DNA from 2 places in the Bacillus infantis NRRL B-14911 genome. Region 1 is predicted to be linked to the other one. Evidence: riboswitches for the same ligand, from Rfam matches in the RefSeq annotation. Region 1 holds a riboswitch; the other holds the start of a gene.
What was found. A riboswitch is a leader RNA that binds a small molecule or an ion and turns the genes downstream of it on or off. The one in region 1 is predicted to bind cyclic di-AMP.

Region 1 (15,663 bases):
CCCTCATGCTGGGCAACCGATGAAGCTGAAAGCAGGGAACCTTCCCCCGTCAGTCCGTAGGCTTCAATTGTACCTTTATGGTAATTGGCAGTCACTGCATAGTCCGAGTCTTTATTTACACTGATATGGCATGGAGATGCACCGTCAGACAGCTGGCGGTTCAGTTCCGTAAGCCCGCCGTCATCGCTGATGGAGAACGCGGCTGCGCCGCCTTTCGCCCCTTCCTTTACGACGGAATAAAGGCGTGTTTTATCTTCGCTGACTGTCACATATGTAGGGTTTTCAAGCTCTGCGGCGAGCTTGACATTATCGAGCCTGCCGTTTTCTGTATTCAATTCAAAAGAATAAATGCCTTTGCTGTCGCCTTTTGTGTAGGTGCCAATAAATCCGGAAAAAATATGGTCCTTCATACTAATTCTCCTTTCAAAGTGCGGAATTGCCTCTATTATAGCATGAACCTTTTCAGTGTATTCAGCAGGGCATTGTGAAAAAGCCAAAGGACCTGGCGGGTTAGTCTGCCAGGTCCTTGTGGCCAGCTGAGCCCTTATCCTTTAGGATAGTCTGAATTAGGCTGGCGCGGGTCAGTATAATCGCGGTTCACTTCATCTCTCAGTCTGTCTTCATCTGCAAAGGGGTTGCTTACCACCTTGTCACTGAGAGGGGTGTTTGGATCTATATTTTCATCTGTATACGGGCGGTTTTGATCATTGTGGTCCTGGAATGCATTTTCGCCTTTATCCAGTTCACCGGGGTTAAGCGGATCGACAATATAGTCGTCATACTTATCTTCCTGGTCCGTAGCCCGGATGGCTGTATTCCTGTCTGTTGTGCCTACGAAATCTTCGTCAGTGCGGCGGGCGTCATTGACAGCTCCTCCGGTGAAGATCGTTTCATCATCTGTCAGGCGGTCGCGGTTCCGGTCATCGGGATCCACAAGGATCAGGATTCTTCCTTCTTTTACCTCTGCTTCATAACGGCTGGCCTCTTCTTCCGGGATGCCCATGCCGATCAATGCGCCTGCAAGTCCGCCTGCCCCGGCGCCAACCGCTGCCCCGGTCAGTGTTGCAGCAATCGGGCCCGCCGCAACGATCGGTCCAATTCCAGGGATTGCAAGGGCACCGATGCCCACAAGCAGCCCTGTGAGCCCGCCCAATGCTCCGCCGGCAGCAGCGCCAGCCGCAAGGCCTTCCTCTGTCTTCGTCCCGGTTTCCTCGCTCACAGCGTCAAGATCATCACGGTTTTTGCTGATGACGGAAATGTCCTCAGCCCGGTAGCCTTCTGCTTTCAGCCTTTCAATTGTTTCAACCGCTTCATTCTCTGTTGCATATGAGCCTACTACGCGCTTATTATCTTCTGCCATGTTCATTCCTCCTTATTATATAAAAACTTATCTAATAGAATACATACCCTTATGTGAAAAAGGCCTAAACCTCAGCCTGCCTGAAATATATGGCAAAGAACCGCTTCGTACAGGGACACTCACGGGAGTCAGCATTGCAATACTGCAGGGAAATGCTATGATATAATTGTCAGACTTTTTCATGGGAGAAGGGATTGCATTGAGGAACGAATTGCTTAAGATTGGCACAAGAATAGTAGAGAGCAAAGAGCAGCTCGTCAATCACATATTTGAACGGGAATGCCCTTTCTATAAGGAAAAGCTTAAGAAATCGACTGTTGCCAGAAATCAGATAGCTGAATGGCGCAAGGCCTTGATTCAGATCCTGGGTGAATCATTATATATGGATCAGGAGGAAAGCGGGCGCAAAATTGAAGAATGGGCCCGTAACACAGGAGAAACTGCGATAGAAAACGGCGTTCCCCTGGACGAATCCCTCCGTGTGCTGTCCCTGTTCAGATCGGTTATTTGGGACGTTTTCACTGAGGAGCTGGAGAAAAATCAATTTGCTGCTGTCACGATGCTTGATGTCAGCAAAATCATCAACCCGCTCCTGGATGAGGTCGCGTATATATTCAGTAATATTTACATGAACTACAGCACAAGGAAAATAGAAGTAGCCCGGACTGCCCTGCAGGAGCTGTCCGTTCCGGTTGTCCCGATTTCAGAGGATATTGCCGTTCTTCCGCTCGTTGGGGAAGTAGATACAGAGCGCGCAAAATTCATTATGGAAAAATGCCTGAAAAACAGCTCAGAGCTTCAATTAAAGCAGCTGTTCATTGATGTTTCAGGCGTCCCGATGATAGATACGATGGTTGCCCATAATCTGTTTCAGATTGTAAAGTCATTAAACCTGATCGGCGTGAAGGCAACTATGACCGGAATACGGCCGGAAATCGCCCAGACGATCGTGGCCCTCGGGATAGAATTCCGGGAAATCCCCACGAGGGCAAATCTTAAGCAGGCGCTGATGGCAGCAGGATTCGAGCAAACTAAAAGATGATATTTGTGTGAAACTTATATACAAATGAGGAACTGACTGAATATAAAGTGATACACTAATCATATACAGTTGAAGGGAAATCTATTAAGCAGCCTTCTGCAAAAGCGGGGAGTCGAACATGAAGCTGGGATTAATCATCGTTATAGCCATTATCATCCTTTCTTTAATTTTCACCCTTATGCTGGCCGGCAAAAGTGATGCTGACTACTCAAAGTCAGCCAGGAAAAATACGGTCAACCTGACTGTGATTTATGCAGTGGTCATTCTGCTTTCTATTGTCGCGCTGGGTGTCTATATAAAATGGGGAATCTAAAAAAAGTGAAGCGTGCACGCTTCACTTTTTTTAATTGGCTGCCTGCCATTGTCTCTGCACCTGTTCCTGTGCAAGGCGTGCAATTTCCTCTTCTTGTGTCCCTCTATGTGCGATTACATTTGTCATATAATTTTTTCCGCCGTGATTAACGGTTACAGTTACTTGTACCATGCTTGTTTATTCCTTTCTTAATGGTATTTTAATATAGTGATACCATTTTAAAAGGAAAGTGAAACCTGTTTTACTGAAATTATGAGCCTAATCTATTATTTAGAATGGAAGGGGCATTTGCCTTCAATCGGCTTGATATCATCGCCGATGAAGTATTGCTTCCATTCCCGATGCTCAGGATCCCCATAATGGCTGATATTCGGATGCTTTGGCAGTCCATCCCACTTTTCCACTCGTTCCCTGACTTTTTCCCTGGACATAATTCCTCCTTTTGAAGTGCCTTCCAGCCCCTCAAAAATTCTCCGCGGCTGGAATCCCAGCACAAGGCTGTTACCTAGATCCCTTGTTTTCCGCTGCTTATAGGCTGGCGCGTTTCCAAATACAAAGAAGGGCTCTTCCGCAAAAGAGAATGCCCATAGATGGTGGTCCGGGTCCTCTGGATCATCCTTTGGCCAAGGTTTTTCATCCTGATCATGAAGATACTTCAGAATGTTCCAGAAATATTCGCGGTAGTAAGGGATATCCTTCTCTTCTTTTTCCGGCTCCACAAACACAAACAAGCCATGGCGGATAAGCTTAGGGGCATCAAAAAGATCAATGAACTGTTCCAGCGCCTTCGGAAGCTGTGACCAGTCCTCCTGTGAAATATATGCATAGCGCAGCTCCCCGCGGTTTTCAGCAGTCATGCCGAAATAGCACGGGAAGGTCTTGTCTGTGACGGTTTGATGGAAGGTCTTATATTCTTCAATGACCCAGGCAGGCACAATGTCAGGGTTAGTCATATCTTCTTTTGTCAGCAATGATTTTTGGATGGTTTTCATAATCAGCTCTCCTAATGTTTTTTTTCCATAGTGCATGAAAGCCGGCTTCCCGCAGGAGGCCGGCTTCATCTCATGCTTCAAAGATCATTTCTCTTCTTTGCAGTTATTCATCTCTTTTTTCATTCATGCGATTATGCTCCGGATTTATCGGATCAGCGTTATCCGGCGTCATCGGCCGGGCAGGGCCGGAATCCCCAGCTTGAGTGCCCCTGGAGGCATCTGGAGTCATTGATTCTTTAATCTGGGTGGTGCGGGCATCTTTATTGATGCTCGTCTGCTCAATTTTACGGTCAAGCTTTTGCAGATACTTGGCTGCAAAATCCTTTCCTCCTAAACCAAAGGCAAGGCCAAAGGCGAGGGCCAGTCCGCCGAGTATAAGGATAAAGGCGGAATTGACGATGGAATGGGCGACGCCAAGCTGGTCCAGGGCCATAAAGATGGAAATGGCTACAATTGCATATTGTGCCACAGATGAAAGAAGGCGGAAATGAGGGCCTTCCAGCAGGCTTGAAAGCAGCTTCTTTACCAGGGTTCCGAGCCATAATCCAGCTCCAAGAATGACAAGGGCTGCAAGAACATGCGGCAAATAGGCTATGACCCCGGTTGCCAGTGTGACAAGGAAGTCGAGCTTCAACAGGTTCAGAGCCTGTACAACAAATAAGAGGACAACAATGATCTGGGCAATATAGCCGATCAGCTGGGAAATCCCGCTTTTTGCAGCCCCGGTTTTATTTTTTTTGAATCCGATGCTATTAAAATATGAGTCTGCGCCGATTCGTTCAAGAAGGCTGGCAACCATCTGCCTGACCCATTTTCCGAGCCAGATGCCCGCAAGGATAAAGGCGATGGCTACAATGATATTCGGGATCATGGTGAGGACATCGTTCAGCATGGCAATCGCGGGCTGTGATATTCCTTCCAGATCCAATTCTTCGAGTGCCGCGATTACGACCGGGATCATAATGAAGACAAAGACGATATAGCCGGCAACAGATGAAAGGGTGGTCCCTTCAAACAGCTTGGACAGGCCGAAACGCCCGACAAGCTTTTCCGTACCGATGCTCTGCAGGAAGCTCGTGACAATATCACGGACCAGCTTGGCGATGAACCAGCCGATAAACAGAATAAGGGCAGCGGCAAGGAGTTTAGGAAGGAAAGCCAGAATATCATTGAGCATGCTGGCAAACGGTCCGGAGACTCCCTCGAGATTCAAGGCTGACAGCACGGCAGGAAGGGAAATCAGCAGAACCAGATAGAATACAATATTGGCAGCTTTATCGACGATATTGGAGGAATCGTGATCTCCTTTAATGAATTTATATTTGTTCAGTGTTTCATGGACGCGAAGCGTTCTGCCTCCACGCTTGATGAGAAACTTGAGGGCGGATGCCACCAGCCAGGCAGCCAGCAGGATCAAGGCAGCCTTTAGAATGCTTGGGATGGCACCTGTAATAGTCGAGAACATGCCTACTAGCGGAGTAGCCAGGAAGCTTAAGTTTAAGATATTGAAGAACCAAATAAAGACAAAAATGAGAATGAGAATATAAACGATTTTGCTTATGATTTTCTCAGGGGAATACTTTCTGTTTCCCGACTCGGCAAACAGTTTGTTATCAAGATTGGTTTTGCGGAGGCCTTTCAGGACCGCCTTTTCAACCGCCTTTGCAATGATCCATCCCAACAGGAGGACGACTAATGCCAGCAAAAGGTCGGGAAGCTGGTTCAGATAGCCATTCCAGCCATTCCAAAAAGCATAATTATTATCCAACTAGATCCACTCCTTAACATAGATATTTACATTTACCCAGTGAGTTAGCAGATAAACAGGCTGCAGGCAGCCGAATTGGAAAATAAAGTTTGGAAAAGCAAAACCTTTTTCCTGTGAAGCAGTCTAATATTCAGGAAAACAAGAGGGGGATCGATCAGCCTTGGAGCATATTGTCCGCAAAGCCATAAAAGGGGATGATGAAGCTTTTCTTGATATCATCCGTTCCTGCAAGGCAGATTTGTATAAAACCGCACTCGCCTATATGCGAAATGAGGAAGAAGCTCTTGAGGCCGTGCAGGAAGTAACCTTCCGGGCTTACAGGAGCATAAAAGATCTGAAGCAGCCTGCCTATTTCAAGACATGGATCATCCGTATCATGATCCATTACTGCTGCGACAGGCTCAAGAAGCAACACAGGCTCGTATATAATGAACAGCTGCTCCTCGCATCGGGCGGGGAAGAGGATACTCTTCTATTCGAGGTCCAGGATGCAATGGAGGCGCTCGATGACCGCTCCCGTGAACTGCTGACGCTAAAATACTTCCACGATCTTAAAATCAAGGAAGTGGCTGCCCTGTACAACCGTCCGGAAGGAACCGTGAAAACATGGCTCAATAAAGCGTTAAAGTCATTAAGAGAGAAGCTCGAGGAAAGCGGGGGGAAGATGGATGTTTGAAAAGGAAGAAAAAAAGCTTGAAGCCATACGGGAGCGGTATCAGGAGTTTCCTGTGCCGGATGAACGGCTGGAGGAAGCAATCATGAAAGGGTTCCGGCAAGCCAAAGCTGCCCCGAAGAAGCGGTTCATCAAAAGGAGCTGGCTGCCCGGTCTTGCAGCCGCCCTGCTATTGCTCGGATTTTTGACCAGCATCAGAGTTTCACCGGCCTTTGCCAACTATGTCGCAGAATTGCCAGGTATGGAAAAGCTGGTGGACCTTATCCGGTATGACAAGGGCTGGATATCCGCCGTGGAGAATAACTATATGCAGCCGCTCGGCATATCCCGGGAGAAAAACGGGGTCCGGGTGACGCTTGATGGTGCTATCCGGGATGAACGGGGGCTGGTGGTGTTTTATACAGTTGAGTCAGAGGAGAAACAGGTGCTCCAAACGGAGAGGATTATTTTAACTGGTGCAGATGGCAAAGAGCTTCCGCCGGGTGCTACTAGTTATGGAGGTGCTAGTTATACTGAGGAGCCAGTTAATTCAGTAAGTGATTCAATAGATTACTTTGCTATTGAACCTTTAAAAGCAACTGAATTCAAGATAGAGGTGAAAATTAAAACAGAGAAGGGGCTTGAATCATTTGAAATGGATTTTTCTGTGGAAAACTTAAAAGCGAATAAGAAGGTGTATACGCTAAACAAGACCGTATCTATTAAAGGTCAGAAAATCACCTTCAAGAACGTAACTATATATCCATTGCGCGCAGCTGTACATGTGACGTTTGATCCGGAAAATAACAAGAAGATCTTTAATTTGGACGATCTGAGGCTTGTTGATGAAAATGGAGAAGTTTGGTCAGGGATTGTAAACGGAGCAACAGCAAGCATTTTAGCTGAAAACGAAAAGATTTTCTATCTGCAGAGCAATTACTTTAAAGAGCCTAAGCAGCTGTACCTGACACTAAATAAAGTAATGGCTATAGATAAAGAGGATACAGAAGTGGTTATTAATACAGAAACACTAAAAATTATAAAGCAGCCAAAGGCTGAAAAATTGTCAGGGGTGAACTTGGAAGGGAGAAATTTATCTGTAAAGGTTCGTGCTGGTCAAGACTACCACCACCAGCTTTTCATAACTGCCAAAGATGCTGAAGGTAGAGATCTGAGCAACGGGAGCTCATTCTTTCAAACCAGCGTAGATGGTGTATACCAGGAATATGGGTTGATGCTATCAGAGGCAGACCCGCTAAAATACAAAAATCCAATCACTCTTGAACTAGGTGCGTTTCCTACCTGGATTAAGGGGGATATAAAGCTGCCACTGAAATAGGAAATGAGAGATCTGGAGTTTTCAATGATAGTGCCGGACAACAACAGGCAAGCCCTGTCTGTTCTATATGGGACCATTTATTGAAACGGAGAATTTGTTAGAACCAGGCCGAAATGAAGTAATGCGGCCTGGTTTTACTTATGACCTAAATCAGTTGCGGTTAAAATGTCGTTTTTACTCAGGCCAATGCTTAACACCAGTTCATATTGTCAAACACCTGAATAACCGCCTCCGCATTTCGTCTTGTCCAGCTCCGGACGCAAGCGTCCACCGAATTCCCCTACCCCAACAAAACATCCTCACCAGGATACCGAATTTTCTCCGGTTTTTGTTTGGCGAAGGAGAAGGCGAGTGTGAGCGGGCCGAGTTTGCCCAGGAACATGATGAAGATGATGATTTCTTTTCCGATTTCCGACAGGTCGGCAGTGATGCCCATGGACAGGCCGACCGTTCCGAAGGCGGATACTACTTCGAAAATAATTTTAATAAATGGCAAATCCTCCGTGATGCTCAGGACAAAGATGGCGATAAAGACGAACAGGATGGAAATCATTGAGATGGCCAACGCTTTTGTCAGATAGTTGACGCTGATGGTGCGGCGGAAAATGACAATGTCTTTTTTGCCGCGTATGAATGTAATGACAGCCATGATAATGATGATAAAGGTCGTCAGTTTAATTCCGCCGCCGGTGGACGCGCTCCCCGCACCCACAAACATTAACAGCAGCATATACAGGACAGTTGCATCCTCAAGCCCGCCGATGTCCACTGAATTGAACCCGGCAGTCCTCGGCGAAACGGCCTGAAAATAGGATGCCCAAAGCTTTTCCCAGCTGGTCAGATGGGCGAGGGTCTGCGGATTATTATATTCTAGGTAAAAGATGACGGCCATTGATACAATATTGACCGCAAAGGTGCCCACAATCATCATTTTGGAATGAAGCGACAGCCTTTTGAATTGCTTTGATTTCCACAGATCGGCCAGTACGGTAAAGCCAAGACCGCCAATGATAAAGAGCATGGAAATGACAATATTGATGACAGGATCGCCGACAAACCGGCTGAGTCCGTCCGGCCAGAGCTGAAAGCCTGCATTGTTGAAGGCGGAAACAGAATGGAACAGGCTGTAATAAAATCCATCCTGCCACCCATACAGCGGAACCCATCTCAGGCAGAGGAAGAACACAGCAATGGCCTCGATCGTAAAGGAAAAAATAAACAGGTAGCGGACGAGGCGTATGACTCCGCCGACCGACGTCTGGTTCAATGCCTGCTGCAGGACAAGGCGCTCCTTGAACCCGATTTTCCTTCCGAGCATCAAGTAAATCAGCACAGCGAAGGACATGATTCCAAGGCCTCCGAGCTGGATGAGGCACATGATGACAATCTGGCCGAACAAGGTATAGGTAGACGCCGTATCAGCCACTGTCAGCCCTGTCACGGTCATAGCCGAGGTGGCTGTGAACAGGGCATCGATCCATGAAACACCATGAACGGTTGAAAAGGGAAGCTTCAGCAAGGCGGCCCCCAGCAGGATGAAAAACAGGAATATAAGGGTCAAAAGCTGCGGCGGCGTGATATTCAGGTATTTTCGCTTCATGATCGATAAAGCTCCTTTTTCCTCAAATAGTGAAAAGCAATATATTTTTGGCCAAAAAAAAACCATTCTTATCCACGGAAAAGAACGGTCAATATACGTATTGGCCTTTCTCTCAATATGCTTACGGAGTTAGCTGCCGGATTAGGAATTGAGAGCTTCCTTCCCGGCCTCCGCCAGGATTCACCCCGGGCAGGCGCAAACAGCCTCCTGCCATATTGGTTCCCCCGTTCTTAACATAAGATTCAGCAAAGGTATGAAATTTGAGTGTGATTATAATAATTAAAATACTCCCGCTCATTTGCAAAGTCAATCAGGAAATTGTAAATTTTTACGAATCAAAAAAACCGTGCACAGTGCACGGTTTTGCAAGTCTATTCCTCCAGATGGATACGCCGGTAGTCATCCTCCAGAATGCTCATCATGATGGAATCATGGTATTGGTGATCGTAAAATAAAGCCTCTCGCTGGACGCCTTCCTGCATGAAGCCGAGCTTTTCGTAGACATGAAGCGCCCGGTCGTTATAGTTGAAAACATTCAGCTCGATCCTGTGCAGATTCAGCACGCCGAACGCATAGCCAAGCATCAGTTCCATTGCTTCGCTGCCATAACCGCGCCCCTGGTTCTCTTCCTCGCTGATGTTCACGCGGATATTGGCATTTCGGTTGGTGCTGTCTATATCCTGAAGGGCGATATCGCCGATCACTTCATTCGTTCCATCAAGGACAATCAATAAGAGGATGGATGATGAATCCTCCGCCTTTTCTTTAATATAAGAAAAGATCTGATCTTTGGAGAAAGCTTTTTTCAGACCGGTAAGCTTTCTTGACCGTTCATTATAGAGCAGCTTCACATATATATCCGTATCTTCTGTACTGATGGGCCGAAGATAAATCCGTTCTCCCTGCAGGAACCTTATAGCATCCATTTGTACTCCTCCTTGGCTTTTCCTAATTACAATATAATCCAATCCCGCTCAATTAAAAATAGATATATTATCCCTTTCAGTAATTTGAACATCAATATAATTGAAACATCAAAAGTTGGGTAAATGTAATAGCAGATACACTGTTCGAAAAAAAGGGGGCCTTGGCCAGGATGGATTATAGAAAAGGAATGCTTATTTATAATGGAAATGCCGGTCAAAAAGATATAGAAAAATCGCTTGCAGCTTGTGTTCCGGTCTTGTCTGCAGAGCTGGATTCCCTGATTCTGCTGCCAACCAAGAGGGAAGGGCATGCAAGAGAGCTGTGCAGGGAATATGGATCTGAGGTGGATGTTCTTTTCATCCTGGGCGGAGACGGGACGGTACATGAATGCATCAATGGATTGGCGCCGCTCGAGGATCGGCCGGCCATCGGCATATTGCCTGGGGGGACTTGCAATGATTTTTCAAGAACATTGAATATCCCCCAAAATATACGTGATGCAGCACTTGCAATGATCTCAGGAGAAGCAGAGCCGGTTGACATTATGCAGGCGAATGAAGACTACTTTCTCAACTTCTGGGGTATTGGGCTGGTGGCGGAAGCTTCGGAAAATATTAAGGCAGCAGAAAAAAACCTATTCGGGCGGATCAGCTACTTCCTGAGCGCCTTGCGGACGATCAAGGAAATGGAGCCATTCCATGCTTCGCTTATAGTGGATGGAAAGGCCATAGAGGAAGATGCCGTTATGATACTTCTGGCCAATGGCCATTATATTGGCACTAATGCATTGCCTTTTGAGAATCTTGACTATAATGACGGACTGGCTGATTTATTTATTATAAAAGATGCCAATCTTGCTTTAATGAAAGAAGCACTTACAGTAGACAGCATGGAAGCAAACGAGAATATTCTCCATTATAAGGGAAAGGAAATACAAGTAAGCACAGAAAAGAGGATGGAAGCTGACATGGATGGAGAGGTATATTCAGCGACTCCGTGCCGGATAAGCGTCCATGAAGGACATATGCAAATGATAAAGCCAGGGCAGCCTTAAGGGCTGTCCTGGCTTATGGTTGTTTCAGGAGGTTCGTTCAGTGCTCCAATTTCTTTCAGGATAAAATAAAATCCGCCTGCCGATACAATGGTAAAGCCCCAATTCAGGATCTGCCTCAGCACGATTCCCTGGTCAAAGGCATCAACCCCGTATTTTCCAATGAGCCAGACCTTAATGGAGGCAAGAAGAATGAATTTCAGAGCAAAGCCTGCCGTGATCAGGCTGAAGATCATCAGTGTTTTGCTTTTAAAGAAAACTTCCTTCATGCTGCCCCTGTCTTTTCCCTGCAGTTCCATAAAATCGAGAGTGAAATAGAGGAAGACTGGCTTTTTCAGCACAATCGTCAACAAAAACAGGCAGCCCAGCACGTAAGAATAAATGACGTTATTCCATAGAAGCTGAAGGGCCGACCCGGCGAGCACATCGATCAGGGTGCCGATCACCAGGTTCACAAGAAGGAACAGGCCGAATAGATTGATTTTTTTAAGCTGAAAGAAGCGGTACAGTGTATAGATGATGCCAGGTACGGATGACAGGATCATCGCCAGATAATCACCAAGCACGTCCCGGCCGTAATTCCAAACAACAAGAGGGAGCACAACATAAAAGAGAATGTCTGGCACCATTGAATTTTTCTGCATTTTTTTCGTTCCTGCCTTTTTTAAAGGTTTCTGTAATTAAGTATTCCCCATAGAAAGTAGAACTCCTTTATTTTCTTATAGGAGTATACAAAAAAAGAGCCGCTGGGCTCTTTTTTATGCTAGGAAGGCTTTCAGCATCCAGATTTTCTTTTCCAGGTCTTCAATCAGCCCGACGGCAAGGTCTTCTGTGACCGGGTCGTTTTCTTCCTCGGCGAGTCCTGCCAGCTCTTTTAGTTCCGTGCTGATCGTGCTGTAGTCTGATATAAGGGCAGCGACCATTTCTTCTGCGGTTTCTTCACTGCCGTTATCCTTGATAGACGCATGTTCAAGGAACAAGCTCATTGTGGCAATCGGCCTGCTTCCTGCTGCCAATGCCCGTTCTGCAATTGTATCCACATTCGCTGCTGCTTCATTGTAAAGCTCTTCAAATTTCTCGTGCAGGGTGAAAAATGCAGGTCCTTTTACAAACCAGTGAAAACGGTGAAGTTTAGTATATAGGACGCTCCAGTTGGCGATTTGTTTATTCAGGCTGTTTGTCAAAGTCATAGTGATTTCCTCCTCGTTTTGTCCTTAATTAAATTATATCAAATATTATTTTATAATCAATACTTATTTATAATAATTATAAATAAAATATAAGTATAAAAAAACGGCCATTAGAGGGCCGTTTTCAGTCAGACGGTTTTTTTCTTTTTGCGCATAATCAGATAGATGATATATACGATGACAATCAAAGCTCCGCCTATAAGTGTCAGCATCCCGAAGTTCTCTTCAATGAAGGGCCGCGCCTGGGCGCCAAGTACCATAATAAGGGCAGCTTCAAGGAAGAAGCGAGCGCCTCTGCCTATGATGGACCAGATAATGAGGGTCCTAAGCTGGACTTTTGTGATGCCGGCAAAAATGGTGAACACTTTATAAGGAATTGGGGTAAAGCCTGCAATAAGGATGGCTACTGGCCCGTATTTATTGAAATAGTTCTCGACTTTCTGGATTCTTTCTTCAGAGATGATGTACCGCAAAACAGGGCGGCCCAGTTTTTTACCGATGAACCATCCGAGAATGGCGCCAAGGACAGATGCCACGGTTGTGATGAACGCATACCAGATGACGCGGTCGGGATTGGAAATGCCCATTGGGATTAATAGTACATCCGGAGGGATAGGGAAGAAGGATGAGTCGGCAAAGGACACAAAAAACAATCCAAAGATACCATACTCCATAAGCCATTCTTCAATCGAGTGAATCAGTTCTGACATAACGGATCTCCTTTAGCAGCTTCGTTAAATATCCTCAAGCCCCTTGTACAGAGAGCTTAAGGACAGCACACGAGAAGTATATCATTTACTGTCTGCCAAGTCATGCAGGAGTCCGATAATTACATTCATTTTCAAAAAAGGCAAAGGGGGATTACCGATGGCCGGCTGATCCGGCATTTCCTGTACCCGACAAGAATAAAAGGGTATACATCTGCCTTGCAAGAAGATAAATGAATGCCCCGATCAGGATGGCGAACAGGTCGAGCCAAAGCCCATTCTGGTATTTTTCAGGCTGCTTGAACCAGTCAAGCGATGTCAAACCCGAGATAAGAGCAGCCGGAACAAGAATGACCACCCAGGGGCTCTGCAGCCATTTCGCTTTATAAGCCTGTGACACAGCTTCATACAATACCTCTGCGATCCCTGCAAGGAAGAACACAAGCATATAGGTGGTGAAAAGGTAGCCGGGCTCCAGGCCAAACTCATACTGCGGGTTATAATACACCATAGCCTCGTATGATAGGAGATGAAGGGAAGCCGTCAGTAAAATCGTGCTGAAGAGGAACCGGAAAATTTTATAAAAAGGAAAAACGGCTTTCTTCAGCTCTGAGCTGATTCGCTTTTCATTCCCGAAGCATCTGATCGCTTCCCCGGCGGCTTCCTCCTCGGACCAGCCGAATGCCATCAGCTCTTTTGCATGCTCTTCAAGATGAGAGGTCATCTCAAGCCTCAGCTCTTCCCGTTCAGAATGGTCCATTGGCAGGCCGTCAACGATATGATCAATATACTGATCGATTGTCTTCATGAGTAGCCCTCCGAAAATTTGTGGATCAAATCGCTGATCTTGTTCCAGTTTTTGAGCTTTTTGCCCAATTCTTTGCGGCCGTCTTCGGTGATGCTGTAATACTTCCGCCTGCTGGCTTCAAGCTCCTGATGCCAGTAGGAAGTGACAAACCCTTTTGCCTCCAGCCGCTTGAGAGCCGGATATAGAGTTCCTTCATTCATGCTGTATGCTTCATCGCTTTTTTTGCGGATTTCCTTTGTCATTTCATATCCATAGCTGTCTTTTTCAGAAAGAAGGGATAATAAAAGAATATCGATGCTTCCTTTTAACAGTTCTTTATCCACGAAGGGTACCTCCAGGTTCATTTGTTTACATTGTACTTCAATGTACATTGTATTACAAGGTAAAGGGCGAAAGGTAATGAAATCAGTTACAATGGGTATAGAGATAACAAAGGAGTTTTTATATGGAATATTTACTATTTTTATTGCTGGGCGGAGTGATCAGCGTCCTCTCCGGCTTCTTTGGAGTAGGAGGAGGATTCATCCTGACGCCTGTTCTGCTATTGATCGGGTTTGCGCCCCTTGAGGCGATTGCAACCAGCCTTTTTTTCTCAATAGGCACTTCACTGTCAGGTATAGGCGCCCATTTCAGGCTGAAAAATATCCTTTGGAAGGAAGGGGCAATACTCGGGGTGAGCGGTATGCTTGCCACCCAGGCCGCAAAGCCGCTGGTGCTGTTCCTAAGTGAAAAAGGCCTGGATGCAACCGTTATCCCGGCCTGCTATATTGTACTGCTCTCCTATTTCGCGTTCACTATGTTCCGGCAGGGAAAAAAGACCGGTGAACAGTCCCGCGAGGGCAGGCCATCCCTGGCTGGAATGCTGCTGATCGGATTTTCAGGCGGTTTTGTCTCTGCCGCTTTAGGAGTGGGCGGAGGGTTCATCATGGTTCCCCTGTCAATCGCCTTTCTGGGACTGCAGCCGAGAAAGGCAGTGGGGACAAGCCTGTTTGCTGTCCTTCTGATTGTCAGCACTGGATTCCTGTCGTATGCATCTGCTGTGGAGATCAGTTATCTGACTGCCATCCTGCTTGTTGCCGGCGGCCTTGTCGGATCCCAGGCCGGCGCATGGCTGACCAATTTTTATAAAAATAAGGACATCAGCCTGCTGCTTTCAGGATTGTATATTGCGACTCTCCTAAGCGTCGTTTTCAAGCTGGTCCATCACAATCTGATCGGCATTGTCCTGCTGAGCCTATTTATTACTTATTTCTTTTTCCTGTCACTGTCGAAGATCATCAGGAAGAAGGAAGCGGAGGCATAGAGGCAGGAGGGGAGGGCGCTTTGCCCTCCTCTTTTTTTACATTTTCTTTGGCGCCGCAATCCCAAGCAGCCGCAGCCCTTCTTCAAGGACAAGGGATACAGCCCGGACCAGGCTGAGTCTTGTCTCAAGCCCCGGCGTATCGTCCAGTATCCGGATCTGCCCATAATATTTATTGAAGCTCTGTGCCACATTGATGATATACTTGGCAATCACTGAAGGCGAATAATGCTTATGGGCTTCTTCAATCTTCCCGGTAAAGAGGCTGAGCTGCTTGAGCAGATCCCAGCTGTAAGGGTCGCTGAGCCCCTGCTCCATCCTGCCGGCTGTCCCGGCCTTTTGAAGGATGGAGCTTGCCCTTGCATTTGTGTACTGGATATAAGGGCCGGTCTCACCTTCAAATGTAAGCATTTCTTCCAGAGAAAAATCAATATGGTTGAGGCGGTCATTTTTCAAGTCGTGAAAAAGGACTGCTCCGATGCCGACAGCGGCAGCGGTTTCTTCCTTCTGCTCAAGAGAAGGATTCTTGCGGCAGATATTCTCATAAGCAAGCTCGACCGCTTCATTCAGAACATCCTCAAGCAGGACGACCCTGCCTTTCCTTGTCGACATTT
Region 2 (16,174 bases), 330 kb from region 1:
CTCGTTGAACGCTATCAGAACCTTGGCATAAGAGGCGCCAGAATCGAGGACCTGCTGGAGCAGCTGGAACAAAAGGAAGTCCAGAGAACGCTTAAAGAGGCCAAAATCATTACTATTACAATCGGGGGAAACAACCTGTTTAACAGCGGGGAAATCTTCAGCAATTATTCAGAAGAGACCGCGCTCGGCATCCTGGAAACCGAAATCCCCAACCTGGAAAAAGTCTTTAAAAACATTCGCGAAATCAATCCCGATGCCGTCACCCTCTATACGGGGCTGTATAATCCATTCAAGCAATCACCAGACGGAGAATCATTCGATTCTATCATACAAAAATGGAATGAATCAGCCCGCACACTGGGCTTGAAATACGGCATTCAAGTCGTCGATACCTTCAATCTCGTCATTGATGCCAAACGCGACCTGTCCAGCGATGTCTTCCATCCGAATGACACTACTTATCAGCAGATAGCAGATAGTACGTATCTTATCATTGAAAAAAGCATTGTTGAATGAGCCAGGGGGACAGGTCCCATGGCCCAGCTTCACAAAGGGCCAAGGGACCTGTCCCCTTGGTTTTTTATTAACTCTATAGATTGTAAATCTCCGTAGCCTGCGGTTGGGAAAAGTTCAACCAGCCTTATTAGCAATTCTTTTGTTGATAGATCTTTATGTTTATAAAATACTTTACTACTGCATTGTCACGTTCAGCATTTCTGAGTATATGTTTATCGCTTGATACATAACCGGAATAAGTTCGCCAGATGGTTTAGTATGCCGGATTAGCACCTCATTGTATGCCGAATAATATGGACCTAAATTCAGTTCAATCTGATCGACCTTAAATTCATCCTCACGGAAACAACAGGGCCACAGGGACAGGTCCCGCGGCTCAAATGAAAAAAGATCCAAGGGACCTGTCCCCTTGGCTCATGTTTTAGGAAATGTAAATCCTTCACCGAACACATCCCGCACATCATGCACCACGACGAAGGCTTTTTCATCGATCTGCTGGATCATCTTCTTGAGAAGGAAGAGCTCCTGCTTGTTTATGACCACGTAGAGTATGTCCTTGGATTCTTTGGAGTAGTGGCCCCGTGCATTAATGATGGTGGCTCCCCGGTCCATTTCGGCGCTGACTCTTTCAGCAATGCTCTCAGTATAGGGGGAGATGATGGTGACGGCTTTCCGGGTGTCAAAGCCGTCGATTAGATAATCAAGAATTTTGGTGCTGATGTAGATGGAGATCCCGGTGTACATGGTATTCTCAATCCCAATGACAAAGGCCGATCCGAGAACAACGAGAATGTCGAACACGAACATGGTCGTGCTCACGGCCCAGCCGAATCGCTGGTTGAGCATGCGGGCAACAATGGTCGACCCGCCCGTCGTACCGCCGGATCGGAGCACGATTCCAAGGCCGATGCCAATGAATACACCAGCGAATACCGTACCCAGCATGATATCCAGCGAGCGCCCCATATCTTCTGTGAAGTGCAGGAATACAGATGTAAAGAAGATGGCAAGCAAGGTGTACCACGTCACCCGCTTATTAAGCACTTTATAGCCGATGGCAAGCAGAATCCCGTTCATCACAAAGTTCGTGTAGCCCGGGGACCAGTCCAATACATAAAAGAGGGTCATGGAGATCCCCGTCACGCCGCCCTCGCCCAGCTCATTTGGGATTGCGAACAGATTCACCCCAAGTGCAAAGAACAGGGATCCGATAATAATCAAGATAATTTCTTTTGCTGTCGAGTTCATACGATCACTCCGTTCCTTTAGAATACCAGAATACTATAGCATAAAGGAAAGGCCGCGGTGGAGCCAAGGGGACAGGTCCCTTGGCCCATCCTCAAAAAGAGCCAAGGGACCTGTCCCCCTGGCTCTTCTTATTTTGGTGTTCAAGTAATATACTGTTATCACAAATCTAAAATAAGAGGTGTATCCGTATGAGTGACAAAAAAGCTGTCTTAGATCACGGACCTTTTTTTCATGGCACGAAAGCAGCCTTAAAAATTGGAGATTTATTAGAACCGCAGCACATATCAAATTACCAGGATAAAAAATCAAATTATATATACTTTACTGCAACATTGGATGCTGCCAAATGGGGCGCTGAATTAGCAGCATCCTCTTCAAAAGAAAGAATTTATATTGTAGAACCATTAGGTGAGTTTGAAAATGATCCAAACTTAACTGACAAAAGATTTCCCGGCAATCCGACTCGCTCTTACAGGTCTAAATCCCCTTTGAAAATAACAGCAGAACTAAGCACATGGGAAAGACATTCCGACGAAGAAATAAATCATATGCTAGCCTCTTTAAAAAAGCTGCGTGAACAAGGAAAAGCTGTTATTTACGATTAAAACAAAGGCCACGGGGACAGGTCCCGTGGCCAAGCTTCAAAAAGAGCCATGGGGTCTGTCCCCGTGGTTCTCCACCATAAAGGTAATAACGACAAATAATAAAAATGCCAGCAGGAGCAGTGTGCCGCCCACGATGAAAAAGACCATGACAAATGTTTCATTCAGCTGAAAGGGATTTAAGTTGTACATCCACATGCCTGCGGTCAATCCCAATGCTCCCGCCATTCCCAGCATACTATGGATGGCTACCAGCTTTTTATATTTAATCTTATAAGCTTTATAGAATATTCCCCATGCGAATACGGAAAGCCAGCCGACCAGCAGAATGTGCGCATGGACCGGCCTGAGGGCATAATCCATCTGACCTGCCATATGAGACCCCAAATAAGTGCCAATGACGCCAAAGATGGCAGCAAATCGAATTAACCGCAGACTCCAGATTTGTTCCATTTTCCTCTCCCCCACTATGCTTTTTTATATAACTGGAAGGGTGATTGTGAAAACCGTCCCCTCACCAGGCTTGCTCGCAACACTGATTTTCCCATCATGCAGGTCGATGATCTGCTTGACGATCGAGAGACCGAGGCCGGTCCCTCCTTTCTTCCTCGCTGAATCAACACGATAAAAACGGTCAAAGATCTGATCCATCTCTTTCTCCGACATCCCTGCCCCCGTGTCTTTAAATGTAATCACAAGGTCTGTTTCTCTTTTCTCCAAACCAATCCACATGCTGTCTCCCGGACTGCTGTACTTGATGGCATTGGTCATGAGATTATCCCATACATTCGTCATCAGCTCGGCATCATATTTGAATACACAATGTTCGAGATTATACGAGACTTCTATTTCTTTTTCCTCTATCAGCCATTGATACCTGCGGATTGCCTGTTTAATCTGCTTATCTGCCCGCACCTCTGATACCTTCATAGGGTACGCGTTTTGATCCAAAGAGGTCATAATCAATAATTGTTTGGTCAAATGAGAAAGCCGCTTTGATTCATCATTGATGATCTCCAAATACTGTACCCGTTCAGTCTCATTCACATCTAACTTCAAAAGTTCGGCATATCCCTGAATATTCATAAGCGGTGACTGGAAATCATGGGATACATTGCTGATGAAGGATTTCCGGGCTTCATCATTATGCTGTAATTGCCTCTGCATGGTGGTGAAGCTTTGTGCAAGCTGGCCAATTTCATCCCGGCGATTGATCGTCAGGTCATAATGGAAGTTTTCACGGGTCAACTCTTTGACCGCCTCTGTCAGCTGTGTAATCGGCTGGATCAGATGCTTGGCAAACCAAATCATTCCGATGATGCTGACGACCGAAACAGCCAGAATGAACCAGGCAAGAATCATATGGATATCAGAGAAAAGCAGTTTGTTATTTGGGCGGATAAACAATGCGAACTGCTGGCCATCAGAAGTAAACGGCACCCCGACCGTATTCCCTACATCATTAGAAAAGTGGCCCATCATAAAGGATTGGCTGGAATCGTCACTCATCCCGTGATAAATCTCTTTTTTATCCAATACTTTCCGGGCTTCCCCTGGAAGATCTGTCTTCGAAAACGCCTCTCCAAAAAACTGTTTTTCCCCTTCCTCATTCAACACGAGCACTTGATATCCCAGCTTCCCTACCGATTCCAAATAGGATATCAGGGCAGTTTGGTGGCCTGGCATTCCTTCGATGCTCGAGACGATCTCCTCTGCAATCTCGACATTCTGGCTGTCGATCTTCTGCTTGGTCGTGGCCGTGTATACCCAGTTTGCCAGGAAGAAACCGGTGATAATACTGATAGCCAGGATCGAGAGGGCAGCAGCGACAAACTTCCGGTACAGCGTCCTCATCCGATAGCCTCCAGCTTATAGCCAATCCCTCTCACGGTTTGAATCTCAACCGTCGCCCCATGTTTCCTGAGGCGATCCCGGATCCGATTGATATGGGTATTCAGTGTTTGTTCGCTTCCTTCATAATCAATTCCCCATACCTGCTCAATCAATAAGGCCCGCGGGGCAATCTTTGGAATGCGGGAAGCAAGAATGCTCAGCAATTCAAATTCTTTCAGCGGAAAAAGAATCGTCTCCTGATTGATCATCACCTCAAAGTTCTTGCGATCCAGCACCATATTCCCCGCCTTGATCACTGTTTCCATTGCCCGCTCCATCCTCCGCAGGACAACAGCTACACGATACAACAGCTCCTTCACCTCGAAGGGCTTAACAATATAATCTTCCGATCCGGACAAGAAGCCCCGCTCCTTATCATCCAGCTGTCCCTTTGCCGTCAAAAGAATCACAGGTATATCATAATCCTCTGACAAAATCTTCGTCAGTTCGAACCCGTCCATTCCCGGCATCATCACATCGACCACCGCTAAATCAACGTTCATCCCTTCTAATATCTTCAAAGCTTCTTCTCCATCATTCGCTTTGACTACCTGGTACCCTTTCCGGCTCAAATGGATGGAAACAAGCTTTTGAATATAGACATCATCATCTACAACCATGATTTTCATGAACGGACCTCCTATTGGCGAATACGGCGGACTGCCTTCGCCATTGTGCTATTGATTATTATGAGAGGTCTGATGATCTTTCTCAAATGCTAATATCAAAGCTGGCAGCAGCACTCCCCGAACCAGGAAAGTATCCATCAGGATACCGACTGCGACCATGAAGCCAAATACGAATAAATCAGCAATCGGCATCGTTGTCAGGGCCGCAAAGGTGGCAGCCAGGATAATACCAGCAGATGAAATCACTCCGCCCGTATTGGTCATGGCAATTTCCAGGGCCTTTTTTACACCATGGGCCTTTCTTTCCTCCATAAAACGGGAAACAAGAATGATATTATAATCCACTCCCAATGCCACCAGGAAGATAAAGGCATAAACAGGCACGCGGGTGCTTATCGCATCGAAACCGAACAGAACATCTACCAGGAAGCTTCCAAGACCCAATGCAGAAACATATGACAGCAGGATAGTCCCCACCATATAAATAGGCATTTTAATAGAACGGGTAAGGGCTATTAGGAGACCCAGAATTAAGACCGTTTCAAGGATCATGATCATCACAATATCTTTATTATTTACATTTCTCTCATCAACCAGCTTTGCCGTAACTCCTCCATAATACGCTTCCCCGTCAATAGAAAGATTCCGGAGCATTTCTGGTGATGACTCCTGGAGATTCTCCATAAAATCAATTGCCTCTCTTGAATAGGGATTCATCGATAAAGCCACACTCAACTTTAAAGCATTGCCATCCTCAGTTTGTCCATCCTTCCGGACTGATGCGATGCCGTCCAGACTTTCCAATTCTGCTTTGATTTCGTCCGTCTTTTCCTTCGACAGGGACTCACTGCTTTCAATGAGCAAAGTAGAAGGAGCAAGCTCTCCCTTATCAAACTGGGACTCCACAATTTCATATCCGACTCGGGACGGCAAATCTTCAGGGAACTTCTTCACTGTATCGAATTCAAACTCAATGTTCATCACATTGATTGCTGTCACAACCAGGAAAATCCCTGTCAAACCGCCGCTAATCCATGGTTTTCTGACCACCAGCCTTGCAATCGATTTCCAAAACGTGTGTTTCAGACCCTTTTTATCCCCATATTTCGGCACCTTCGGCCAAAACGCCTTACGTCCAAATAGGGTAAATAACGCAGGTACAAGCGTAATGGAAGCAAGCATAATAAAGAACATGGCCAGCCCGAATACCGGGGCAAAGTTCTGATAATCACGGAAATTAGCGAAAAATAAGACCAGCATGGCGGCCATCACTGTACCGCCCGCGAAAAAGACTGGCTCACCCGTAGCGCGCATGGCATTTTTCATCGCCGTATATTTACTCTCCACTTCATTAAGCCCTTCACGATAACGGGAAAACACAAATAAAGAATAATCAATAACAGCCGCGAAGAGCAGGATGCTCATAATGGAAGTCGTCGAGTTATTGATTTCCAGCCCGGCAGCCCCCATCAGTGCAACACTCTGATTTACCACCTGGTAGACGATGATCGTAGCCAGAAGCGGGATGAACGCCAGCAGCGGCGAACGATAAATGACAATCAGCAGCACCAATACAATCACAATCGTTGCTAGCAGCAACACGACATCTGCCTGTTCAAACAGCTTCGTTGTATCTCCTGCAATTCCCGCTGGCCCTGTAATATAGAATTTTGTGCTTTCTAATGTATCCGCAATTTCATTGCCGATTTTTGATGCTCTATCGTTAATTTCTGAATAATCCTTGCTTCCAAGACCTTTTTCCAATTCCATCGGGACAATTACCGTTGATTCATCTACGGAAATGAACCCTTCCAATGCCTGGGGAGGAAGCTTGCTGATATCAACGATTCGATCAATCCCTTTAATATCTTCTGCAAGAATTCCTTTCACAATCTCATTGACTTCATCTAATTGAATATCACCGGATTTATTATGAAAAACTAGGATTCCTGGGGTTCCCTGCTCATTTGGAAATAACTCCTCTATCTTATTCTCAGCAATTATCGATGCCGCCTCATCAGGGAGTGATTGAAAATTACTCACTTTATAGTCGCCAAGCTTTGGCCCGGCACTTAAAGCTATCATCAGCACCAGCCAGACTATGATTGTGATCCACATCCCCCGTTTTGTTGATACCCAGTCTGTAATAGGGGTCAGCCATCTTTTCATTACATAGCCTCCTTTTTATTATTTGCTCCCCATTATAAATTTCTAATATAAATTCAATATCAACTTTTGTTTACAAAAAAGGCGCCTGGCCCCTCATACTTCAAAGAGGGACCAGGCACCTTTTTATAAAATTACTCTTCAAGCTAAATACGGAGATCGAAACTCCTCAACAAACAGCCCCGCCTCCAGGACATTCCTCCGGGCTTGGGGGCAATCCTTATTCGTACCAATAAACATATAATAGTCATAACCAAAATGAACAAAAAACTCTTTTCTGAAGCTTAATTTACACCAGACAGCTTCCCTCAAGGTTAACCTCGCCATTTCCGTGATTTCTTCTTTCCGGACGGCTTTCCCTATCCAGATATCTGAGAGGAAAAGCAGTTTCTCCTGGACCGCTGCCGCTTCCGTCCACATCTCAAGAGCATTAACATAAAGTCTGTCCACGCCCGCCTCATCCATAAAAGCAGTGATGGCTTGAATGTAGTTTGTTTCAGTACGCAAGTATTCCTCTTCACCGACCTTGGTGCCTACCTCTGAAAAGCTAGTCCATTCGCTGTCATCGAGATAATTGCCGTATGCATCCCTTTTTTGAGGATCATATTTTGTCACTCTATAATAATTCACTATGCACCTTCCTAACGTTGGGGTATGGGGAAAGTGCCAAGGGTTCAGGTCCCCTGGCCCTACTTCAAAAAGTGAGCCAAGGGACCTGTCCCCCTGGCTCCTTCAATCTTGTATGGTGATGCCGGGACATCGCTTTTTTAACTCAGCAATAAACTCCCTTTTCTCTTTTGGCGAAATTTTTATGCTTCCGAAGGCTGTTGTTTTGTTGAAAATTTCAAGGGCATCCCTCGATGACAGTATTCTGTAGCCAGTGAAAATATCATTTGCAGGAGATACCTTTATTATATTTTCGTAAGAAATCCTGCTTCTAAACGGCCCGCCTTTTATAAATAAGCAATCTTTATAGAAAATATATTTAACCGAAAAAGCAGTCCATAAAATAAAACCCGTCACTATCAGGAATGTTGAAGCAAGTATCAGAACCGCTGGCAATTGAGTGCCGCCTTCAATGAATAATGGGAAGAATGAGACAAAAGCAATCACGAGCACCGCAGCCAGAATTAAATTAGTAAAGTAAGCATCTATTTTTGAATGAAAAACCATAAAAAGCACCTCCCATAAATAAATATCTTATTATATACGTTTTAATAAAATGAAAGTTTCAGACTTGGTGGGTGACCCAAGAGGCCGGGGGGAGAGGCCGGGGGGACAGGTCCAGTGGCCCAGCCTTAAAAGTGAGCCAAGGGACCTGTCCCCTTGGCCCAAGGAGGCAGCGGGCCCACCCGGCAGCCCAGCCCACCCCCGGCCCCTATCTTCCATCCGCCACGATATGGATGTCTATGTTGGATGTTTCTCTCATGATCATGTTGACGATGGATCCTTTTTTGATTTCCTCCCATCGGGTCCTGGCTGACTGGCCTAAGAGTATTTGGGTGACATTCAGTTTTTTTGCTACTTCAATGATGACAGCTGCAGGTTTTCTGCTGCGTTTCTCTTCTAATATTATTGTCGCGTTAAACTGTTCTGCGAGCATTTGCCATTCTTTTATTTTCTGCTCATTAACCGGACTGCTATCACTGCGTTTTTCTGCGGTTACATTCAGGATGTATAGTTCAGCTTTCATCCTATGGGCCATCCGCCAGCCCCGCCTTATTAATTTTTCGGCAGTGGGGCCGTATTGGACGCAGACAAGTATTTTCTCGTTCACACCGATAGGGCCGTTTTCGAGGCTGCCGCTGATCTGCTCGATCCTTTCATCAACATCGTTGGCAATCTCCCTTAGAGACAATTCACGCAGGGCTGATAGATTATTAATCGTAAAGAAATGGGACAGGCTTTGTTCGATTTTCTCTGGTGCATAAATCTTTCCGTCCGAGAGTCTCTTCCGCAATGTTTCCGGCGGGATATCAATCAGCTGAATTTCATAGGCCTTTTGCACAAAGGTGTCCGGGACCCGCTCTCTTACCTTAACCCCTGTAATTTGCTGGACGATATCATTGACGCTCTCGAGATGCTGAATATTCACGGCAGAAAAAACATCAATCCCGGCATCGAGGATAAGGGAAACATCCATATACCTTTTTGGATTTTCAGATCCGGGGATGTTAGCATGAGCCAGCTCATCGACAATGACAAGATCTGGTTTCCGTTCTATGATGGCCTCTACATTCAGTTCATAAAACTTCTTCCCCTTATAGGGAATAATTTTTATAGGAACCTGTTCAAGGTCTTTGATTTGCTCCTCAGTCTCTATACGGCCATGGGTCTCTATGAAGCCAATGACCACATCTTTGCCCTCTTTCTTCAAATCTGAAGCATCTTGCAGCATTTTATAAGATTTGCCGACTCCAGGGGCTGCCCCTACATATAATTTAAGTTTTCCGCGGCTGGATTCAGTGATTTCATGAAGAATCTCTTCAGGTGTTCTTCTTCTAAAATAAGGATGATTTTGTTTCATTCCCGTCACCTCGATTCAAGATCCGCATACGCAAAAGGCACCCTAACCAATATGATTAGGGAGCTTTTTCACTACTGCAATAATTTTTCCAAATCCAGATTCAGCATCAGGACATTGACACGTTCTTCTCCAAACAAGCCCAGCTCTTTGCCTTGAGTGTTTTCTTTGATCAATTTTGTTAACTGGTCTTTTGATAGCCCAGTTTCATCCATAATTCTATTAACCTGGGCCAGCGCTCCCTCTACTGAGATATGGGGATCAAGCCCTGAACCTGAGTCAGTAACCAGATCGACCGGCACCTCACTGATTGGCGTATCAGGGTTAGCTGTTTTCCAGGCTTCTATTGATTCTTCCACCCGCTGGAGCAGATCCCCATTAGAAGGGGCATAGTTATTGGAACCGGATCCTGCCCCGTTATATTCAATAGCTGATACCCTTCCATGGAAGTATTTCGGATCTGTAAAATTTTGTCCGATCAATTCAGATCCAACCACTTCATTTTGTTCGTTATAAATCAAGCTCCCATCTGCTTGATCCGGCATGATGGCCTGTGCCATTCCAGTTGTCGCAATAGGATATATCAGGCCGGCGAGGATCATGATGGTAAAGCTGGACCTGATGATTGGACCCGCAATCTTTTGTTTGTTTTCCATCAGTAGCTTCCTTCTTTCATATAAAATTTAGATAAAAATTGAGACGAGCATATCTATTAGCTTGATTCCGATGAACGGTACAAGGACACCGCCCAGTCCATATATGGTTAAGTTTCGTTTCAATAAGCTGTTGGAGCTCATCGGTTTGTATGCGACCCCTTTCATAGCAAGAGGAATCAACAATGGAATGATGACTGCATTGAAGATCAAGGCCGAAAGGATGGCAGACAATGGCGTTGACAGCCCCATGATGTTCAAAGCAGACATCTCGGGAATGGCCAGCATGAACATGGCCGGGATGATGGCAAAATATTTCGCGATATCATTGGCGATACTGAACGTCGTCAGTGCTCCGCGGGTCATAAGCAATTGCTTTCCTATGGAAACCACTTCAATGATCTTGGTTGGATTGGAATCGAGATCCACCATATTGGCGGCTTCTTTGGCTGCTGTTGTACCGCTGTTCATCGCAAGGCCCACATCTGCCTGGGCCAGCGCAGGTGCATCATTGGTGCCGTCGCCTGTCATGGCCACTAGCTTCCCTTGGGATTGCTCATACTTTATCACTTCAATCTTATCTTCCGGTTTACACTCAGCGATGAACTCATCCACACCCGCTTCCTTCGCTATGGTGGCAGTGGTCAGAGGATTATCGCCAGTTGCCATGATTGTTTTAATGCCCATCTTCCGTAGCTGGTCAAAGCGTTCTTTCATTCCAGGCTTCACTGTGTCCTTCAGATAAATCAGGCCAAAGATTTTTCCTTCCATCGCAACGGCCAAAGGTGTACCGCCTTCACGGGCAATTTCCTTTGCTTCTTCATCCAGATCAGCCGGAATCTTTCCTCCCTGGGCCCTTACCCAGCTTTTGACTGAATCGACTGCCCCTTTCCTCACCTGGCGGCCATCCTTCAGATCGATCCCGCTCATTCTGGTCTCTGCCCTGAACTCAATGACCTGGCCTTCTGCAGCCACCGAACCATCGAGTCTGCTGCCTTTTTCCTTCAGCAATTCTATGGTGGAGCGCCCTTCAGGTGTTTCATCATGCAGGGAGCTGATCCCTGTCCAGTAGTGGAGCTCTTCTAAAGAAGCATCTCCCACTGGGATGAAATTGCTCGCCATCCGGTTCCCAAATGTAATCGTACCTGTCTTATCCAGAATAATTGTATTGATGTCCCCTGCAGCTTCTACTGCTTTCCCTGACATGGCAAGAACATTGAACTGGGTAACACGGTCCATCCCCGCAATGCCGATTGCCGACAGCAGTCCCCCGATCGTCGTCGGGATCAGGCAGACAAGCAGTGAAATCAGTACAGGTATTGCAAGCGAGAACCCAAGGTAATTCGTGAAAAATGGAAGTGTGACAACCACGATCATGAAAATTAACGTCAAGCTTGTGAGCACAGTGTTCAAAGCAATTTCGTTAGGCGTTTTCTGGCGTTCTGCTCCTTCTACTAATGAAATCATCCGATCTAAGAAAGACTCGCCAGGATTGCTGGTGATTTTCACTATAATCTGGTCACTGACCACCCTTGTTCCGCCCGTAACAGAATTGAAATCACCGCCAGCTTCCTTGATGACAGGAGCCGATTCACCCGTGATGGCTGATTCATCCACAGACGCCAGGCCTTCGATGACCTCACCGTCGCCGGGAATCATTTCACCCTGTGAAACCACGACTATGTCGCCTTTCTTGAGAGATGTTGAAGCCGTTTTTACTGTTTTTCCATTGGCTTGCAAAAGGTTTGCTGTAATTTCCTGTTTCGATTTTTTCAAAGAATCAGCCTGCGCTTTTCCGCGTCCTTCAGCGAGTGCTTCAGCAAAATTTGCAGATAATACAGTAAACAGTAGGATCAGGGCCACGGTGATATTGAACCACGGTTCAACCTCGCTTCTGCCAAAGGCATCAGGCGTAAAGCATAAGATCAGTGTAATGATGAAACCGATCTCCACCACGAACATAATCGGATTCTTCACCATTTTTCTCGGGTCAAGCTTCGTAAAAGACTCCTTAAGCGCCTGAACCACCATCGCTTTATCCATCATTTTATTTTCATCCTTATTGTCTTTATGGTTAGGCTGCTGGGGAACATGGGGCTGAAAAGATTTTTTGTCCTCTTTGCCATGCAGCCCTGCAGCTTGATTTGCTTCTTTTAACACATGATTAGCCATGATTATTCACTCCCACCTACAATGTCAGATATTCTGCGACTGGCCCCAATACAAGTGCCGGGAAGAATGTCAGTGCACCTACAATAAAGAAAGTACCGACCAGAATCACTCCGAAAAGAGGGGTATCTGTGCGGAAAGTCCCGATTGTCTCGGGAACAATCTTCTTCGATGATAGTGAACCAGCGACAGCCAGCATGGTGACAAGCCCAAAGAATCTTCCTGCATACATGACGATGCCTGTTGAAATATTCCAAAATGGTGTTGCATCCCCAAGCCCTTCAAAACCGGATCCGTTATTGGCAGCGGAAGAGGTATATTCATACACAACCTGTGAGATTCCATGGAAGCCGCTGTTTGAGATGGCTCCGGCACCAAGCGGCGTATACAAGGCAATTGCAGATGCACCCAGTATCAAAAGAGGATGCATAAGCATTGTTAAGGCGATGAGCTTCATTTCCCGCCCTTCTATTTTCTTGCCCAGGAATTCAGGTGTACGGCCCACCATCAGCCCTGAGAGGAATACGGCAATCATGGCATACATGATTACATTGATGAATCCTGCTCCAACCCCGCCGAATACTGTATTTAAGAGCATGTTGGAAAGGGCCAGCATTCCGCCTATAGGTGTCAGCGTATCATGCATCGTGTTGACGGCACCTGTTTCAGAGGCTGTTGTGACAAGCGCATAGAAGATGGATTGGCCTGTGCCGAACCGGACTTCCTTCCCTTCCATGCTGCCTTGATCTGTATTAATTCCCAGTGCATTCAATGCAGGATTGCCTTGATATTCATAGAACAGGGCAGTGCCAAGGAATACAGTGAAGACCATCAGCATTGATACAAACAAGACACGTCCCTGTTTGGCATTTCCGAGCATTTTTCCATATGCAAACGGCAAAGCAGTCGGCAATAGGAACATCAGCAATATTTGAATGATGTTGCTGATAGCATTCGGATTTTCAAACGGATGAGCTGAATTGACTCCAAAAAAACCGCCGCCATTATTGCCAAGTTCTTTGATGGATAAAAATGTCCCGACAGGTCCGCGCGCGATCTCCTGGGCAGTCCCCTCGATCGTATTGACTGTTACAGTAGGCTCCAATGTCTGCGGAACCCCCAATGCGACCAGAATTAATCCTGACACAATGGCGATTGGCATCAAAACACGCGTAATCGCTCTGAATAAATCAACAAGGAAGTTTCCAATTTCTTTTCCAGACAGCGCCCTGACAAATGCGATGGCAGCTGCCAAAGCCGTTCCCGGCGCCGCAAACATCATAAACAGAATTCCAATCATCTGCCCGAGATAGGAAAGGCCCGACTCACCGCTGTAATGCTGCAGATTGGTGTTGGTCATAAAGCTGATGGCTGTGTTAAAGGCCAAGGTTGGATCCATGCCAGGATTCCCGCTCGGATTCAAAGGCAGGATGCCCTGCAGCCGGAAAACCATATAGACTAGGAGAATCATAAATCCATTGGCTAAAACAAGCGTCATGGCATACTGCTTCCATGTTTGGTTTATCTTTTTGATACCGCTGATTTTAAAGAGAATGTTTTCGATCGGGCCGAACACTTTATCCAGCCCTGTTTGGCTATAATCAAAAGCCTTTGCCAGATAGATGCCGGCAGGCTTTGCTATCAGAATCACCGCCGCCATAGTGACAATGATTGAAAGAATCGTCGTAATCACCTTTTTTTACCCCCAAGTAGTTAAAATTTCTCCGGATTAAGTAATACATAGAATAAGTACAATGTAGTAAACGCCGTAATGCCAAGCAGCAGAACCATTATTTATTTTCACTTCCTTGCTCTACGGCTTCAGCGGACCAACTGGCAAGTCCGAGCATTAAAGCCGGCAGGATGATGAAAAGGCTGACCATGATAATGTCCGACATTTTGATAACCTCCTGATTTCTAACTTAATAGACATGAAATATTGCTGCTTTTGGAATACACCACATATTTTGCTCCATATGTGCAATAAAGGCGCATTGGATAGCCATGAACCGTGGCAGCGACAATGATAGGTGCACAAGTGCTGTTCCTGATGACCTTCAGCAGGGTGCATGTTTCTGCAATCTCACTTTCAAAGACAATCACCTTCATGAACCGTCCCTGGAGAATCAAGTACTCATCTTTGAGGCCGAACTCCACCACACGCTGATGGCCCCTGCTTTTTAAAGCTCTGATCACTTGAGGATCAGATGAAACAAGGCAGCATGAATGCGAATCGCTCAAATGGCTTTGTACCCGCAGGAGCACTTCTTCATTTGGAATGCAGACAAGTATGGCATCCTCTGTTTGAGGCAGTGTCAACACAGTTACCTCCCTTCTTTTTTAAAGCCCTGATTTACTCGTTGCTCAGAGATCATCAAAAAGCATTATCATGCCTGAAAAGTTGTGAAAGCGTTTGTTCTCAGCTGAAATACTGGAAATAAAAACCATATTCTGAATACAAAAAGAGACCAATGATTACTTCTCCCCCAATATGAATCCAAGAGCACAGATCATCCGCATCTTTGTCCAGATGCAAAAAACTGCATAGAAAAATCTCTTGTTCATTTGGAGAAAAAGCACCCATTGGTCTACTTAACACCCAGCCGGCTGGCATCAGCCCTCTATGTGTTCTGTCTTCCATGTTCACTTTTTCAAGATAGGCATAATAAAAAGACCTTCTTATCACTCAAGCTGCCCTGTCCGTTGTTTGACACAACAAAAAGGGCCCCCTGAAAAGGCGGTCTCTATGACCTCCTTCGCTTTAGCCGACGAAGTTAGCTGACGGGTAGGATGGCGAAAGAGTTTGAATCTCATCCCTTCTGCAATAGCAGAATTAACCCCTGTTGATTGGTTCCTCCGTTCTCGTTTCCGAGACTAGGCCGAATATTGAGTTGTTTGATTGCTGTTTACGAAAGCAATCGTACTCCTGCTCAAGGAAAATGTAAATCTTAAAAAAATGCCATATTTGGCTGTTTTTTTTGATATTGAGGATTTTTCTTTAGTTTTTCTCTTAAATGCTGACTAATTAGCTGTTTTTCGATGTTTTTTGAAATTCATATTTTTATTGACTTTAGCAGTGCCTCTCACTAACATAAACCTTGAAATTCGCTATAACTTTGAAAATCTCAGGGAGGAACTGGAATTGCAATCTTCTAAACGACGATTAGAGGCTGAATTAAGTGAAGCATTCATCAAGCTGCAAAGGGAGCTGATCGGCCGCGGGCCGCAGGAGACCAGGACATATATTGTGGAGGATATGGTCATTGCCAGATTCAAAGGTGTCCTGACCGTGGAAGAAAAGCACCTGGTTGAACATGAAACCGGCAGGCAGCTTGTCAAAAAGATGCGGCAGGTTCTAAGAGAAATGTACAGCACGAACATTGAGGAGATAGTCGAAAAACATACCAAATGCAAAGTCCTTTCAAGCCACAGTGACATCAGCACCAAAATGGGAGAACGCATGGAAGTGTTTGTGCTCGATAGAAACCTGGAAAAATGCCTTGAGTAAAAAAGTTGTATTTCTTTAAAAAAGAGAGCATTTTCGAGAAAAGTGGATTTTTCTAAAGAAATTCAATCCTAATTTCTTATTTTCCGGGTTTTTCCTTTATGCGAGTGGAGATTATCATAAATCCTAATTCTGACCTGATCCGCTGAATCCATACAGAACGGAGGACCCAACTGATTATTCCAGAATAATTATGGGGTGAAGCCGAAAGGCCGGGGGACTTCTGCCTTCCGAACCCGTCAGCTAACTTCGTAAGCGTTGCAGGAGAG

Region 2: another riboswitch for cyclic di-AMP. It lies ahead of N288_RS23625 (hypothetical protein); the one in region 1 lies ahead of N288_RS01165 (TrkH family potassium uptake protein).

Annotation. Positions count from the first base shown of each region.
Region 1 covers NC_022524.1:193,151-208,813, forward strand. The annotation lists gene N288_RS01120 (lactonase family protein) at 1-410, opposite strand, end outside; gene N288_RS25755 (general stress protein) at 545-1,360, opposite strand; gene N288_RS01130 (STAS domain-containing protein) at 1,560-2,402, shown strand; gene N288_RS01135 (hypothetical protein) at 2,521-2,715, shown strand; gene N288_RS01140 (BA3454 family stress response protein) at 2,746-2,886, opposite strand; gene N288_RS01145 (YqcI/YcgG family protein) at 2,982-3,707, opposite strand; gene N288_RS01150 (mechanosensitive ion channel) at 3,811-5,475, opposite strand; gene N288_RS01155 (sigma-70 family RNA polymerase sigma factor) at 5,636-6,151, shown strand; gene N288_RS01160 (DUF4179 domain-containing protein) at 6,144-7,466, shown strand; gene N288_RS01165 (TrkH family potassium uptake protein) at 7,747-9,066, opposite strand; cyclic di-AMP (ydaO/yuaA leader) riboswitch at 9,171-9,324, opposite strand; gene N288_RS01170 (GNAT family N-acetyltransferase) at 9,438-9,992, opposite strand; gene N288_RS01175 (YegS/Rv2252/BmrU family lipid kinase) at 10,163-11,047, shown strand; gene N288_RS01180 (VC0807 family protein) at 11,044-11,688, opposite strand; gene N288_RS01185 (Dps family protein) at 11,803-12,234, opposite strand; gene N288_RS01190 (YqaA family protein) at 12,363-12,944, opposite strand; gene N288_RS01195 (permease prefix domain 1-containing protein) at 13,096-13,749, opposite strand; gene N288_RS01200 (PadR family transcriptional regulator) at 13,746-14,072, opposite strand; gene N288_RS01205 (sulfite exporter TauE/SafE family protein) at 14,195-15,052, shown strand; gene argS (arginine--tRNA ligase) at 15,089-15,663, opposite strand, start outside.
Region 2 covers NC_022524.1:4,752,108-4,768,281, forward strand. The annotation lists gene N288_RS23555 (SGNH/GDSL hydrolase family protein) at 1-516, shown strand, start outside; partial or broken gene N288_RS25600 (hypothetical protein) at 546-861, opposite strand; gene N288_RS23565 (YitT family protein) at 931-1,764, opposite strand; gene arr (NAD(+)--rifampin ADP-ribosyltransferase) at 1,953-2,369, shown strand; gene N288_RS23575 (hypothetical protein) at 2,406-2,819, opposite strand; gene N288_RS23580 (sensor histidine kinase) at 2,844-4,220, opposite strand; gene N288_RS23585 (response regulator transcription factor) at 4,217-4,888, opposite strand; gene N288_RS23590 (MMPL family transporter) at 4,937-7,057, opposite strand; gene N288_RS23595 (hypothetical protein) at 7,196-7,684, opposite strand; gene N288_RS23600 (PH domain-containing protein) at 7,787-8,227, opposite strand; gene kdpDN (KdpD-like non-kinase potassium sensor) at 8,433-9,581, opposite strand; gene kdpC (potassium-transporting ATPase subunit KdpC) at 9,653-10,234, opposite strand; gene kdpB (potassium-transporting ATPase subunit KdpB) at 10,262-12,403, opposite strand; gene kdpA (potassium-transporting ATPase subunit KdpA) at 12,420-14,081, opposite strand; gene N288_RS25920 (potassium-transporting ATPase subunit F) at 14,114-14,191, opposite strand; gene N288_RS25925 (hypothetical protein) at 14,191-14,298, opposite strand; gene N288_RS23625 (hypothetical protein) at 14,318-14,719, opposite strand; cyclic di-AMP (ydaO/yuaA leader) riboswitch at 15,149-15,291, opposite strand; gene N288_RS23630 (Na-translocating system protein MpsC family protein) at 15,504-15,908, shown strand; cyclic di-AMP (ydaO/yuaA leader) riboswitch at 16,039-16,174, shown strand, end outside.